2 regions of the Ruegeria sp. CDSC042 genome follow, and region 2 is predicted to be linked to the other one. Evidence: riboswitches for the same ligand, from Rfam matches in the RefSeq annotation. Region 2 holds a riboswitch; the other holds the start of a gene.
What was found. A riboswitch is a leader RNA that binds a small molecule or an ion and turns the genes downstream of it on or off. The one in region 2 is predicted to bind cobalamin.
Positions count from the first base shown of each region.

Region 1: linked by a shared signal. The riboswitch ahead of AC2FHX_RS15575 (hypothetical protein) and the one ahead of AC2FHX_RS00270 (CbtB domain-containing protein) in region 2 are both predicted to bind cobalamin.

Region 1 covers NZ_JBXWOF010000008.1:46,266-53,942, forward strand. Annotated here, with positions in the region: gene AC2FHX_RS15555 (5'-nucleotidase C-terminal domain-containing protein) at 1-1,457, shown strand, start outside; RNA gene ffs (signal recognition particle sRNA small type) at 1,497-1,595, shown strand; gene rsgA (ribosome small subunit-dependent GTPase A) at 1,754-2,782, shown strand; gene AC2FHX_RS15570 (alpha/beta hydrolase family protein) at 2,804-3,661, opposite strand; cobalamin riboswitch at 3,801-4,020, shown strand; gene AC2FHX_RS15575 (hypothetical protein) at 4,104-4,508, shown strand; gene AC2FHX_RS15580 (protein-tyrosine phosphatase family protein) at 4,510-5,010, opposite strand; gene AC2FHX_RS15585 (DNA polymerase III subunit gamma/tau) at 5,167-6,918, shown strand; gene AC2FHX_RS15590 (YbaB/EbfC family nucleoid-associated protein) at 7,074-7,418, shown strand; gene recR (recombination mediator RecR) at 7,483-7,677, shown strand, end outside.
Region 2 covers NZ_JBXWOF010000001.1:53,012-60,688, forward strand. Annotated here, with positions in the region: gene AC2FHX_RS00245 (thiamine pyrophosphate-binding protein) at 1-634, opposite strand, end outside; gene AC2FHX_RS00250 (DUF302 domain-containing protein) at 712-1,170, opposite strand; gene AC2FHX_RS00255 (DUF1636 family protein) at 1,239-1,652, shown strand; gene AC2FHX_RS00260 (hypothetical protein) at 1,649-2,143, opposite strand; gene AC2FHX_RS00265 (CbtA family protein) at 2,210-2,908, opposite strand; gene AC2FHX_RS00270 (CbtB domain-containing protein) at 2,913-3,083, opposite strand; cobalamin riboswitch at 3,121-3,329, opposite strand; gene cobF (precorrin-6A synthase (deacetylating)) at 3,373-4,116, opposite strand; gene cobA (uroporphyrinogen-III C-methyltransferase) at 4,109-4,837, opposite strand; gene AC2FHX_RS00285 (cobyrinic acid a,c-diamide synthase CobB) at 4,834-6,156, opposite strand; gene cobM (precorrin-4 C(11)-methyltransferase) at 6,143-6,937, opposite strand; gene AC2FHX_RS00295 (cobalamin biosynthesis protein) at 6,934-7,302, opposite strand; gene cbiE (precorrin-6y C5,15-methyltransferase (decarboxylating) subunit CbiE) at 7,299-7,677, opposite strand, start outside.

The DNA.
Region 1 (7,677 bases), on a different contig from region 2:
GCACGAATGGGCCACAGATCTGGCAAGATCATGTCATTTTGCACAAAGAGATCCCTGGCTCGCCGACACCTATGGCCTTGAAAATTGGTGTTTTTTCGGTCCTCCCCCCTCAGACAGCGCAATGGGAGGCGCACAAGCTGCACGACACCCTTACCACTCAGGACATCCTGACTTGTGCGGCAAACAAAGTCAGAAAGCTCCAAGACGAAAATTGCGACCTGATCATCGCGTTGGCCCATACCGGTTTCGGACCGGACACGTCACAACGGAATATGGAAAACGCGATTATTCCGCTGGCCGAAATCGAAGGTATCGACGCAATAATTGCTGGTCATTCCCATTTGACCTATCCCGCCAAGGCCGGCTCTGAAAACACTCTGGTGCATGGCAAACCAGTTGTCTTACCCGGAACGGCCGGATCACATCTGGGGGTGGTCGACCTGAAACTTCACTCGGCAGAGCGCGGCGGCTGGACCGTTGGCGAAGCCCGGGCGGCGCTGCGACCGATATCTGCGGGGCGTCCCGACGAAATCGTATCACTGGCGCCCGAAGATCCGGAATTGTTGCATCTCTTTTCCTCTGGTCATGCCGAAACCCGCAGGCGAGCGGGCCAGCCGGTCGGGCGCACCCCGCACCATCTGCACAGCTATTTCAGCTTTTGCACCGAGGACCGTGGGCTGAGGCTGGTCGCCGCCGCCCAGGCTGCCGCGTTACGTCTGTGTATGTCCGAAACCGACCTGGCAGATATTCCGATTTTATCGGCGGTTTCACCTTCGAAATTCGGCGGTCGGGCCGGGCCGCGATTCTATACGGATGTTAAGCCTGGCGAGATATTCCTGCGTAACGTGGTTGACCTGCATGTTTTTCCAAACGAATTGCAGGGTGTCATTGTATCCGGTGACCAAATCGTGGACTGGCTTGAGATGTCCGCAGCTGTTTTCAACCAGATTTCAACCGGATCTGCATCCGAACTTATTTGCGAAAATCGGGTGGGTCACAACTTTGATGTGCTATACGGGCTGTCCTGCATAATTGATCTGACACAACCTCCGCGTTTCGACGATATGGGCACCTTGATCAACGCCGAAAACCGGCGCGTTTCAGAGGTTCTGGTCGGTGCCACCCCCATTGCACCGGATCAGCAATTTGCCGTCGCGCTTAACAATTATCGCGCCAGCGGGGGCGGGCATTTCCCATTTGCGGGTAATGCGCAACGTATCGACATGCCCATCCTGCCGGTCCAGCAAGCCCTGCTGGATTATCTGTCAGGCACCTTGGTCAGCGATCCGCTTGAAGAGGCCCAGGAACCCTTCAGAATCACTAGTAACACGGGTACGCAGGCGATCTTACGCACCGGTCCAAGTGCCCACCGACATCTGCAGGACATTCAGGAATTTGATCCACAAGTCCTTGGAACTGACGGAAATGGCTTTTTACGGATTCTTCTGACCTTCTGACGGGTTGTGTTTTTCCGGCCAACTGCCTATATCCACCCTCGAGAGGTTGGCGCGGGCGAGCGCCTCGCCAACCTGGTCAGATCCGGAAGGAAGCAGCCACAACGAGCCCCGCTTGGGTCGATGTCCAACCTCTCACTTACGCGCAACGACTGCCGCAGGAGGGACTTTATGATTGTAGCAATGACCCTTCGGGCAGAGCGTTTCCGGGACTAACCCCCGCTTTTGCCTGAACACGTTACCGATGGGTGCGCGCCTGCCACCCTGATGGTTTCCTGTATCTGAACACAGGCAGAACAATGTCCAAAACACTTTCGGACCTGGGATGGTCCTCTCATTTTGCAGCCCAACATGCTGTGAACCCTACCTGCACACCGCATCGCATCAACGCCGTCCATCGTGATCGCCTGATCGGCCTGAATGCGCTTGGCGGCACATCTGATCTGACCCCTGACCGATCAACCGGCGAATTTGCGGTTGGCGATTGGGTCCTTGCGGATGATCAAAACCGCATTCGGCATCTTTTGGAGCGCAAAAGCCTCTTGCAACGCCGGGCCGCAGGCACCGGTGCGCAGGTTCAGCTGATCGCGGCGAATGTGGACGTGCTGTATATCGTCAGTTCCTGCAATGCCGATTTCAATCTGGCACGGCTAGAGCGTTATCTGGCGCTGGCGCATCAGGCCGGGTGCTATCCGGTTGTTGTCCTGACCAAGGCCGACAGCTGCCCTGACCCAGAGAGCTATGCCAGTCAGGCCAGTTCGCTGGCTCGGTTTCTGACCGTTCTAACCGTCAACGCGCTGGAGGCGTCAGAGATTGATCCGATCCTGTCCTGGTGCCCTGCCGGGCAAACTGCTGCTTTGGTCGGCTCATCCGGTGTCGGCAAAACCACATTGGCGAACGCCATGACTGGTCAGGCCGGGACAACGGCGGGGATCCGCGAGGATGACGCACGGGGTCGCCACACCACGACCCATCGTGCGCTTCACCCGATGCGAAACGGGGGGTGGCTGATTGATACGCCAGGAATGCGCGCCCTGCGTTTGATGGATGCCCAAGACGGCGTGGATGAGGTTTTCTCAGACCTTCTGGAATTGGCTGCAACGTGCCGGTTCTCAGATTGCCAGCACCAGGCCGAACCCGGTTGTGCTGTGCAAGAGGCGATTGCCGATGGCCTGCTCTCGCCGGACCGGCTGGTACGCTGGAACAAGCTGCGGCGCGAGGATCAGAGGAACTCTGAAACCCTTGCGCAATCCCGGGCGCGCGACAAAGCCTTTGGTAAATTGGTGCGGTCTGTCATGCATGATAAAAAGTCTCGCAACAGACCCTAACGGGGACGGAAAAGCGCGTCTTCAGGCAATCAACCGGGGCCAAAGCGCCTGATTTCTGCGGGCAAAGGCACCGATATGACCGATCTCGGGCACTCCGATCTCTTTCGGAGACAGCAGATGCCGCCGCGCCTTTGGTCCATACAGATCGGCAAGCCGCCAGACAGCGTCTGGCGGCACCATCTGGTCGTCCTCGAAGGTGAACAGGTCCACCGGCGTATTCGATTGCGCCCATCTCGCTTCGGGCAGAGCGTCACCGATCTGCGGCACATAATTCTGCGGCGCCGTGCACCAGCTACGCCATTGCCAATAGACCGGACCAGGCAAATCGGCACCGATCCCCACCGCTTTGCCCGGCAGATAGCCCAGCGCATTCACTGCCAGACGCCCATGCACATGCCAGAACATCCACGCCAGCCCGCGATAGGGCCAGGGATGGTCGGACAGAGTAACCAGCCCCGAACATACACAGATCATCCGGTCGATCTGATCAATGTCTGGCTGCACCGGCCCCAGCAAGCCGCCAAGGGAATGACCGATGCTCCACTGCAAAGCGTCCGGGAACCGCCTGCGCATCTCAGCCCGTGCGGCGGGCATGTCGACCAAGGCCCAATCCGCCATGGTCACCTCGGAAGTTTTGAGTTTGTCGCGCAGCGAATGCCCGAAATCGCTGTAGTCATAGGTCAAACAGGCAATACCCTGTTCGGCGGCCAGCCAACGGGCAAAATGCTGGTAATATTCGCGCGGCACTGCAGTTGCGCTGTGAATCACCACGGCGACCTTCGGCTCGGTTTCAGGCAGATACAGCCGCGCCGACAGGCTGGCAGAGCCTGAGGCAAAATCAAAGTCCTTAGTCTGGACGCAGGGCGTGGTATCAAGCATGGCGCTTCCGACAAATTCTGAACTACTCGGTTCACTCAACAATCGGCCCGATTTCGGCCACCAGAGTCAAGATTTCATCAAGATGACCAAACGTCCGGTTTGAACCCCAACAGGTGGCTTGACTCGGGGTCTGCATAGCCGCTAGCGATGTGGTGATGGTTCTTGCCCCGGAATTGGGGCGGGATGAAAAGGGAACACGGTGCGGTCTGCCCCGGCGATGCCGGAAAGGGCCAACTCCGCGACTGCCCCCGCAACTGTAAGCGGTGAGCAATGCCGAAATACCACTGGCCCCAGGGCTGGGAAGGTCGGCAAAGCGACGACCCGCAAGTCAGGAGACCTGCCATCGTATCGAAACCGAAACTCGGGCGGGGTGTCCGGGCAGGTCGTCAGCGCGCTGTCAAACCTGATCCTCACCCTTCGTCCTGCGCGCGGAGGGCGCATTATGATCTGGAAGACAAAAACACACGAATTCACCGCAACCGTCTGTCAGAGGACCGGGAAACCCTGCCCCGCCCTTGCCCGAATGGCACGCGCCATGGCCGAGGCGATGGCGACGGCAAGGCCTGCGACATCCAAAACATTCGAGGTCGAAGGTACCAGCGATCTGACCCATTGCACCGAAGGCTGCACGGCCCGTTTTCGGGCCCAATCAGAACAAATCAGGGTCTATTGCGGCACCAGCACAGACACGCCGACAGAAAAGCTGGACGCCTATGGCGACATGATGTTCGGGCCGGAGTTCATCCAGAAATCCGCTGGTTTTCTGTCAGAACCACCCTGTGCGATGCTCGACGTATCGATCCTGCCGCCGCGCAGCGACAGTATTCCGTATCAAGTGTCTGCCTGATTCAGGGAAGGGTTCGGGCCGGCAACCCGGCCCAGTCCTTTTGCGCGTCGGTTTCCACCGCGCAGGGCCGCACCGCACGCAACCGCCGAAGCGCTTGGCCAGGCGCTTCGCCGCATTCCACCATTAGCCGCATCACAACCATCCCCGAGCGACCGCACCCACCGCGGCAATGCACCAGCACCTTGCCACCTCTGGCAAGGACATGTTGGGCCGCCTCACTGGCTTGCGGCCAAAGCGCCTCAACTTCAGGCGTGGGGACGCCGAAATCGCGGATTGGAAGGTGAACCCAGGCAATCCGTTCGCACTGCAGGTCCGCCTCGAATGACAGCCCGCCGGAATGCTGGAACTCATCCGAGGTCGTCATCGAGATGACCAGGTCCGGCGCCCAATCCCGGATTACTGCGAAATCCCCAGCATAATCGCCCGTGACACCCGGCAGTGGGCACAGAGCGATCTGCCCTTTGCCCAATCCAAGAGGGTGAATTACAAAACTCTCCAACACAGCTCCTTTTCCTGCATCACCACATGGGGCTGAAGCCCCTCATGATTTACCGGCTCTGATGCAACTTGCCAAAACGAAATTCCTTTTCGCGCGCGGTGGACGCGGGCGGCGGGGGTCTCTACGCTGCAAACCTGACACGAATCCAACAGAGCAGACATGACCGACACGCCCAGCCCCGCCTATCAGGTTCTCGCGCGAAAATACCGCCCGGAAACTTTTGCTGACCTCGTCGGTCAGGACGCAATGGTGCGCACGCTGAAAAACGCGTTCGAGGCCGACCGGATTGCACAAGCCTTCATCATGACCGGCATCCGCGGTACGGGTAAGACAACCACGGCCCGGATCATCGCCAAGGGCATGAATTGCATTGGCCCCGATGGCGAAGGCAAGCCCACGACCGAACCCTGCGGCCAGTGCGAACATTGCGTCGCCATCATGGAAGGCCGCCACGTCGATGTGATGGAAATGGACGCCGCCAGCCGAACCGGCGTGAATGATATCCGCGAAATCATCGACTCGGTCCGATACCGCGCCGCCAGTGCGCGCTATAAGATCTACATCATCGACGAGGTTCACATGCTTTCGACCAGCGCATTCAACGCGCTGCTCAAGACGTTGGAAGAACCTCCTGCGCATGTGAAGTTCATCTTTGCCACGACCGAAATCCGCAAAGTCCCGGTGACTGTTCTGTCGCGGTGCCAACGATTTGACCTGCGCCGGATCGAACCCGAGGACATGATTGGCCTGCTCAATAAGATCGCAGCGGCTGAGAAGGCACAGATCGCGGAGGATGCCCTGGCGCTGATCACCCGCGCGGCCGAAGGGTCGGCGCGCGACGCAACTTCGCTGCTGGATCAGGCAATCAGCCATGGGGCCGGTGAAACCAGCGCCGATCAGGTGCGCGCGATGCTGGGTCTGGCCGACCGGGGCCGGGTATTGGACTTGATGGAAATGATCCTGCGAGGGGATGCAGCAAGCGCGCTGACTGAATTGGGCGGGCAATATGCCGAAGGGGCCGATCCGCTATCCGTGCTGCGTGACCTGGCCGAAATCACGCACTGGGTTTCGGTTGTGAAGATCACGCCAGACGCAGCCGAGGACCCGACGGTTTCCCCTGATGAACGTGCCCGTGGTCAGCAAATGGCCGAGGCCCTGCCAATGCGCGTTTTGACCCGGATGTGGCAGATGTTGCTGAAAGCGCTGGAAGAGGTATCGGCCGCGCCAAATGCCATGATGGCTGCTGAAATGGCCGTTATCCGCCTGACCCATGTTGCCGACTTGCCCAGCCCCGAAGAGCTGATCAAGCGCCTGCAGGACAACCCGCCACCGCCTCCGAATGGTGGTCCGGGCGGTGGTATGGCCGTGCCCTCTCAGGCTCCGGTACCAGCGGCATCATCTTCTTACGTGTCCGCAACTAGCAGCCCCGCCGGCGCGCCTTCGGCGGCTCTGGCCCATGATATCCAATCGGCGCTGGCACGGTATCCGAGTTTTGACCACGTGGTTGAATTGATCCGCACCAATCGGGATGTGAAACTTCTGGTCGAGGTCGAAAACGGGGTGCGGCTGGTTTCTTACCAACCGGGGCGGATCGAATTCACCCCGACACAGAACGCACCCACAGATCTGGCAGCGAGACTGGGTTCGTCGCTGCAACGATGGACTGGCAACCGCTGGGCTGTGTCGATTGTGGCCGATGGTGAGGTTGCGACCATCGCCGAGATTCGAGACGCCGCCGAGCTGGCGTTGAAAGCAGAGGCTGAGAAACACCCGTTGGTTCAGGCGGTGCTCATGCAATTTCCGAAGGCACGCATCAAGCGGATTGAAACACCGGAAGAACGTGCCGCCAAAGTGGAAACCGAGGCGCTGCCCGAGGTCGAAGACGAATGGGACCCGTTCGAGGAAGACTGAAACCGTCCCATCTGACCCAACTGGAAACCTCCCGGGCCCAACGGGAGGAAAGGTCTGGCCAAAGGCCTTGACGACGGGCGGGAGCCAGCTCGGCCCTTGTGCCGCGCCGACCGCGCCCGTATTTAGGCGTCAAACCGAATATTAGGAGAATACCGATGCTCAAAGGACTCGGCGGCCTGGGTGACATGGCCAAGATGATGAAATCCGCGCAGGATCTACAGACCAAGATGACGGATATGCAGGAAGAGCTGAATACCATCATGGTTGTCGGCGAATCCGGTGCAGGGCTGGTCAAGGCAACAGCCACGGCCAAGGGAGAGCTGAAAGGTCTCGATATCGACCCATCAATCTTTAACGGCGACGACAAGGAAGTGGTCGAAGATCTGATCCTGGCCGCCGTCAAAGATGCTCAGGCCAAGGCCGCAGAACGGTCGCAGGCTGAGATGGCTAAGCTGACCGAAGGCATGGGCCTGCCCGCAGACATCAAGCTGCCGTTCTGATAGGCACTCCTGACGAAATACCGGCCGGGCCCAACTGCCCGGCCCTTATGCAGGAGCAAGCGCAGTGAGTTCGAACAGCGATATCGACAATCTGATCGACCTGATGGCCAAACTGCCGGGCCTCGGCCCACGTTCGGCCCGTCGCGCAGTGCTGCATTTGATCCGCAAACGCGCCCTTCTGCTGACACCGCTTGCGGACGCGATGCAACAGGTTGCCATCACTGCCCGTGAGTGCCTGAATTGCGGCAATGTAGGCACT
Region 2 (7,677 bases):
CATCCAGGCCGATAATCGCGATGGGCCGTTCGGCCTGTGCCACCCAGCGGCGGGCTTTTTCAACGCAATCCCCCTCGGGCGCGACGGCGGCAGGTTTGACAAGACGGCGGCGTTTGACATCGGTCACAGGCGCATCCGCAACCGAAATCGGCACGTCGATATGCACCGGCCCTGGGCGCGGCTGACTGGCGAGCGACACCGCTTTGTCTGCGATAATATCCGCGCCTTTGGCGGTCAGCATGAATGTCCCTTTGGTGATCGAGCGATAGACCCGTGCGTGATCCATGACCTGATGGGTGTATGTCAGCGCCTCATCTGCGTCGACACAGCCGGTCAGCACGATCATTGGCACCCGGTCCTGCAACGCATTGGCGACCACATTGATCCCGTTCATCGCGCCTGGACCGAGTGTGGCCACCAGAATGGCCGGGGCACCGTCGCGGTGATGCACCGCCTCGGCCATAAAGCCAGCCGCGTTCTCGTGTTTGGTCAGGTGAAAGGTTATTCCAGCCTTTTCCAACGCATCCACTAGGGTCAGCACCTCGCCACCTGGCATGCCAAAAGCGTGGCGGCAGCCAGCCTCATAAAGCCGTTGGGCCAGAATGTCCGCAGCGCGGGGCGACGAGTCCTGCATCAGTAAAGCTCCGAAAACTGTTTCAACGCAGATTGCGGAGGACAGACCCGGACGCAAGGCGCATCACGCCAGTGTGACTATTTGACAGCGGCTTCGGCCACGATCTGAAAGGTGTCATCCAATTCCTGGGCAATGTCCCTCAGGGGGTCTCTTCCCTCATAGATATAGGGCGCGAATACAAAGCTGGGCGTTTTATAGGACAGGGTGGCGGTGCCGTCCTCGTTTTCAGTCACGTAAAACCGGATCGGTGCTTCGATCATTGCGCGCACCGAGGTTTCCAGCACGCGCACCGCATAGTCATTGTTGAAGGCGCCGATCACCAGATTGCCTGGGATTGTAATCCCCCGCGCGGCGGCGGCTTTGGTGGGGCCGGCCTGCGTGACAACGATCAGACCGTTTGCCTTAACCGCCGATTTGGTGTCCGAGACCAATTCATCATAGCTTTTGCCCGTTGGATACACGGCCCATCCCGAGAGCGGTTCGTCGGCCCAGGCGGGCAGAGCCAGCAGGGCGAAGACAGTCCAAAGCAGTTTCATCCAGAGGCCTCCTTTTAAGGTGTCTGCAGGAATCCTGCCAGAAATGCGGGGACGTCGCACTCACAATCTTGTGCGCATTCGGGATTGCGCCGCGCCGCTTAAAGCCGCAGAAACGGGCGCAGGACGAAGGGAAAGGTCTGGATCGGATGCGCCTGATGATCTGCAAAACCTGTGGCACCGCACGCGATCGGGCGGCCGAGGTGCAGGCTGTGAAGGACGCACTGAAAAGGGCTGGATTGACGGATCAGGTCGAATTGAGCGAACACGCCTGTTTCAGCAGCTGCGCGGAACCCACGACGCTGGCTATACAGTCGCTGGGGCGCGCATCTTATGTGTTTTCGGGTGTCGATGTGGTGGCGGATGCTGCGGATATCGCTGAAACTTGCCGTACTTACCTGAACAGCCCCCAGGGTTGGATCGAAGACGCCCGACCCTGCGGGCGGCTTCGGATGTGTTTGCGTGCGCGTATCCCGGCGCTTTAATCGACCTGAACCGTAACCGCAGCACGAACCGGCACGTTATCTACCGAAAGCGGGCTATGGCTGTTGGAATTCAGCGAAACCGAAACCTCGACCTCGCCTTTGGGCAACTGATCAATGTGCATCCAACTGCCGTAAAGCCGGGCGAGCTTTTCTCCGTTGATGTAAACATGCGCGTGCCCTTCGCCCGCCATGTCTGCGGTCGATGCGTTCTGCGGTGCGAAGGTAAAGTTTTTTGGCATGACATGCAGGTTCCAGCCAGACATAGGATCCTGTGTCAGTGCGATGTCCAGTGTAGGTGCATCTGTGCCTGCCGGTAGGTTCAGGGCCGTGGAATGATCGTGGGCCATGGTCTCAGTGTGTGAGGCTCCGTGAAGAGACGGATCAGAATGGTCGTGGCCATCAAATGTGACGCCATTTGCAGCAGCAATTACAAATCCTGCACCGCCGCCAAAGACCAAACCGATCACGAATAGAGCAAGTGAACGGGTCATTGTATTTCCTTGAAAACATAGGGAAACGCGCCAAGTTTACACCCGGCGCGTTCAATCTAAGTGCGATCAGGCCGTTGCTTCGGAATGTTGCGCTTCTTTCTGCCAGAAATAGCCAGCGAACGCGCCAACCAGAACCCATGCAACCAGACCGATTCCAAAAGCTCGTGCCGCGAACAACGCTCCAATTTCAGTCGGCACAGGGCCGGTGAAAACATCGGGCTCGGGTGCACCGATAAGATGTGGCACCAACAGAAGTACCGCGGCGATCACATAGCTGATCAGGTTACCTCCAAAGGCGATCAACCACATGGCGACAAGGGCTGCTGCAACTGTTGCGAACCACCAGACCTGACGCGCATAGACATCGGCTGCCGCGACACCCGGCACTTCGGGCGCAAGGGTGAAACCTGGTGCAAGGTGGAAAGCGATAAATCCGGCCAACCCCCAAAGAACGCCGGTCCGGCCATCAATCTGATGCCCTTGACCTTCGGCTACCGACATCAGCGCAACCATCACCAGCGCATAGCCGGTATAGGTCAGCATGGTAAAGATGACACTCAGCGCATCACGCGTCAGTTCAGAGAACATGCGCGGCAGCTCGGGATGAGCCGATACGGTCTCGGCCCCGAAATGCACCAGCTCTCCGGATTCATAAAGCTCGGCATGCAACAATACTGGTTGCACAAATACCAACTGCAGCAAGGCGGCAATCAGCCCCGCTGCAGCACCAGCGAACAACGCGCTGGTCAATATACGACTGAACACGGTCTTAGTGGCAGGGGAAGCCGGTCGCGTGACGCACGTCATGCGCTGCATCATGCAGGGCCGCTGCCTGAACGTGACCGGTCAGCGTAATGAGGCCCAGACCCAGAACCACTGCAAACATGACCGGAACAAAGCCTGTACGCGCGGCGGATGCTGTTTTCGTTTGTGTTGCCATTTTGTATTCTCCTCTGCCGCCGCACCCGACGGCCGGTGTTTCGTTTTTGCGCCTGGCAGGTCTCCTGGCTTGCGGGTCGATGCCTCTGTTCGCCTTCCCCCCGGAGAACCGGGAGTGGCTGGTTGAACAGGGGCTCTCCGCTTACAGTCGCGGGGGCGGCTTTGGAGTTGACCACCGAGGCAGTCGCACCAAATTCCCTCTTAGCATCCGGATTTCTCCGGCAGGACCAGACACCCCCATTTAGCCGCTATAGCTGTGGCGGTGCAATCATCATTTGCGACGTATTGTGTCAGATTATGCGCTTTTTCAGCAAATAAATATCCATGATCCAACCATGGTCGGCACGGGCATGGGCGCGGCGGTCCAGAATCTGCTGCGCAACCTCGGCCAAAGGGCCTTTGATCAGGATTTCCTCTTTCATGCCGACATATGCGCCCCACCAAATGTCCAAGTCTTCCATGTCCAGGTTTTGGAATGAACATTCACCATCCAGCATCACCGCCACGTTTTCTGCGGTTTCCGGCCATCCTTCGTCCCGGATGCGACGACCAGTTGTGACGATATAGGGCGCGCCCAGTTCGTTGATCGGAATCGCATGGGCCGCCGTCAGCGCTTGCAGCGCTGTGATGCCGGGAATCACGCGTGTTTCTGGCTGAGGGGTCAAACGTGCCGCGATTCGCAGCGAACTGTCATACAGCGACGGATCCCCCCAGATCAGCAGCGCCACATGACGGGCCTTCGGGTGGGCTGCGATGGCCTCCTGCCAGCGCAATGCAATCGCGTCGTGCCATTCGTCCACTCCGCGTAAATAGCCATCATCGGCACGGCGTTTGGGAATGTCGAAATACGCGATTTGCGGAGGAGTATCCGCGACCTGAGCGATGATCTGCTCGCGCAGCCCTGCCAGATCGGCCTTGTTTTCGCCCTTGCGGGGGATCAGGACCAGGTCCGCCGAACGGATCGCCTGCGCCCCTTGAAATGTCACATGATCCGGGTTGCCGGTGCCAATACCGATCAGCGTCAGGTCAATCATTTTCGAACTCTGCCAGAGGTCCATACAGGATCAGGGCCGGGGCGGTGCCGATCTCGGTTTCCAACTGCTGCGACAAGGCACCGATGGTCGAGCGTTGCAGCTTTTGTTCGGGGGTCGAGACGGATTCGGCCATCAATGCAGGCGTGTCCAGCGGTAGGCCGTGCGAATGCAGGGCGCCAACCAAAAGGGGAAAGGTGCGCTTGCCCATAAATACGACGGTCGTAGCCTGTGGATCAGCCAGTGCTGCCAGGTTCAGATCTTCGGGCAGTTTGCCACTGACATCGTGGCCGGTGACGAATTGCACGCGCCGCGCGGTCAGTCGCCGGGTCAGCGGAATGCCTGCCGCTGCCGCCGCCGCTACCGCCGAGGGGATGCCGGGGATGATTTCATAGTCGATCCCGGCCTCTTGCAGGGCCACCAGTTCTTCTTCAAGCCGGCCGAACATGCCGCCATCACCGGATTTCAACCGCACAACATGCTGACCGGTTTGTGCATATTCGACCAACAAGCGGCTGACGTGATCCTGCTTGGGCGAGGGGCGCCCGGCGCGTTTGCCGACACCAACCAGGTCAGCATCCTCGCGGGCATGGCTCAGGATCGGGCCGCTGCTGAGGTCGTCAAACAGCACCGCATCAGCTTTCTGCAACCTGTCTACCGCCTTCAGCGTCAGCAATTCCGGGTCGCCGGGGCCTGAACCGATGAAGGACACAAAACCACTCATGCCGAGGCCTCGGCGATCAGATGAAAGAATGTCCCAGTGACATTGCCTCGCACCGATCCGGTTTGCGGGCCTTCCGCGCCTTCGGCGTCGAACACGCGTGCCAGCGGCGCGTCAGGCTGTTCGATGATCGAGGAATAGTGGAACTCATGCCCGCGTAGCGCTGTGCCTTCGGCAAATCCGGCCATCGAGGCCAGTAATTCTGCCTTGCGATAACCCAGGTTGAACTTGCGCTTTTCATAGGAGGTCACAAGGCCCAGAAGGCCCGCCATTTCGTGCTGGACTCCGTCTTTGTCGATCAACGCCTGACCCAGCGCCATGTAGCCCCCGCATTCGCCGTGCACAGGTCTTGTCTCGGCATGTTTGCGCAGCCCAGTCTGGAAGGTGTTGGCAGCGGCCAATGTGCCTGCGTGCAACTCGGGATACCCACCCGGCAGCCAGACCAGATCGGCATCCGGGGCAGGGGCTTCATTCGCCAGTGGTGAAAACGGTAGGATTTCTGCACCCGCCGCGCGCCAGCCTTCCAGCAAATGCGGATAGGTGAACGAAAACGCAGCATCCCGGGCCAGTGCGATCCGCTGCGCCGGAGGGCGCGGCAGCACGGCTGACGATGGCCTATCTGGGCTTGAGGAAGCCGCCCGCTTGATCGCCTCCAGATCGACATGTTCACGCAGGAACGCAGCATAGCCGACAATGGCGCTTTCCAGATCGGGATGTTCCACCGCCTGGATCAAACCTAAGTGCCGCTCGGGAAGTGTCAGGTCTCCGCGTCGTGGCAGAACGCCCAGAACCGGCAGGCCTGCACGTTCCATACCCAACCGGGTCAGACGCTCGTGACGCGGGCTGGCGCAGCGGTTCAAAATTACCCCGGCAAAGGGCAGGTCGGGGTTGTACATCCGAAACCCCAGCGCCGTGGCTGCAGCTGATTGCGCCTGACCGCCGACATCCAGAACCAACACCACAGGCCAGCCCATACGCTGCGCAGTTTCCGCGCTAGATCCATGGCCAATCTCACCGGGTTTGGCGACACCGTCGAACAGACCCATCGATCCTTCGGCTACGACGATATCCGCGCCGTCAGCCTGTGCCGATATTGCGTTCAGCAGAGGATCGCCCATCGCCCAGCTGTCCAGATTGAACGAGGCGCGCCCAGCCGCCGCCCGGTGAAAGGCCGGGTCGATATAGTCAGGGCCGCTTTTGAATGGTTGGACGGTCAGGCCATCCTCGGCCAGCGCACGCAGCAGGCCCAGCATCACGGTGGTCTTGCCAGTCCCCGAAGACGGTGCCGAAATCAGAATACCCGGAGGGTTAGTCATCACCATGGCTCCAGGTTGACCAAGGGCTGTCCGCGCTTTGCGGGCGATACCGGCGGTCGTAATCCTTAGAATACAGGCAGCTTTCGTCAAACCCTTCACCAGCCAGTGCTGGACCCACCATGATCAGCGCTGTGCGTGAGATGCTCTCGTCCAGCGCGTCTTTCAGCGTCGCCAGCGTCGCACGGATGATCTGTTCGTCGGGCCAGCTGGCACGATAGACCACGGCCACCGGGCATTCGGCGCCATAGGCCGGGGTCAGATCGGCGATCACAGTGTCTAGATTGCCGATCGACAGGTGGATGGCCAGCGTCGCCCCGGTACGGGCAAAATTCGCCAACGTCTCGCCCTCGGGCATCGACGATGCGCGTCCCGGTGTCCGGGTCAGGACCACTGATTGCGCAAGTCCGGGCAGGGTCAGTTCCGTGCCCAGTGATGCGGCCGCAGCGGCAAAAGACGGCACGCCAGGGGTCACGCTGACCGGGATGCCCAGCTCTTTCAGGCGGCGGATCTGCTCGCCCATCGCGGACCAGACCGACAGGTCGCCGGAATGCAGTCGCGCAACATCCAGACCGGCCTGATGTGCGGTTGCGATTTCGGCCATGATCTGGTCCAGATCCATCGCCGCCGTGTTCACGATCTTTGCGTCCTCGGGGCAATGGCTCAGAATTTCCTCGGGCACCAGCGAACCAGCATACAGGCAGACCGGGCAGGCGGCGATGATATCGCGACCGCGCAGGGTCAGCAGGTCGGCGGCGCCCGGTCCGGCGCCAATGAAATGAACGGTCATGTCTGTCCTCCGATGGCGATGGCGCAGGTGGCCAGCCGGTCGCCTGAAATCTGTCTGGGTGAGATCAGCCGCGCACCAGGTCCGGCGGCGGCAAGGGCGGATGCTTCGGCCACGCTGCCGGTGCCATATGTGGCGCGGCTGCGGGTCGAGCAGGTGAGGGTGCGCTGCCCGGCCAGATCGGCGGGGGCAATGAAATGCAATGGCAGGGCAATGGCCGAGGCGAAATCTGTCAGCGCGGCGTGGCCTTCCTTGTCGGCAACTGTGGCCAGCGCGTCCACAGCGTGGCCGGCACTCGCCTGATCATAGGCGGCGCGCAGGCTGTCCAGCGTAGCGGTCGAGGAAAATCCGATGCCTGCGACGATCATAACGTGACGCTCCATTGCACCACCGGATAGGCCGATTTCCAACCGCGCCGTGGCCCCAGGGCCGAAGCCTGTGCCAATTCGATCCGCAGCAGCTCACCGCCCAGCATATCCTGCCATTGCGCCAGCAGCGCTTCGCTCTCCAGCGTCACCGCGTTGGCCACCAGCCGCGTGCCGGAGGGCAGGGTTGTATGCAGCCATTGCAACAGCTCACTGCTCAGCCCGCCGCCAATGAACACGACATCGGGTAGGGGCAGGCCGTTCAGCGCATCCGGGGCGGTGCCGTGCACCACCTGCAGCCGGTCTTGACCCAGCGCGTCGGCATTTCGGCGAATGCGCTCGGCGCGGTCTTCGCGGGGTTCGATCGTTGTGGCGCTG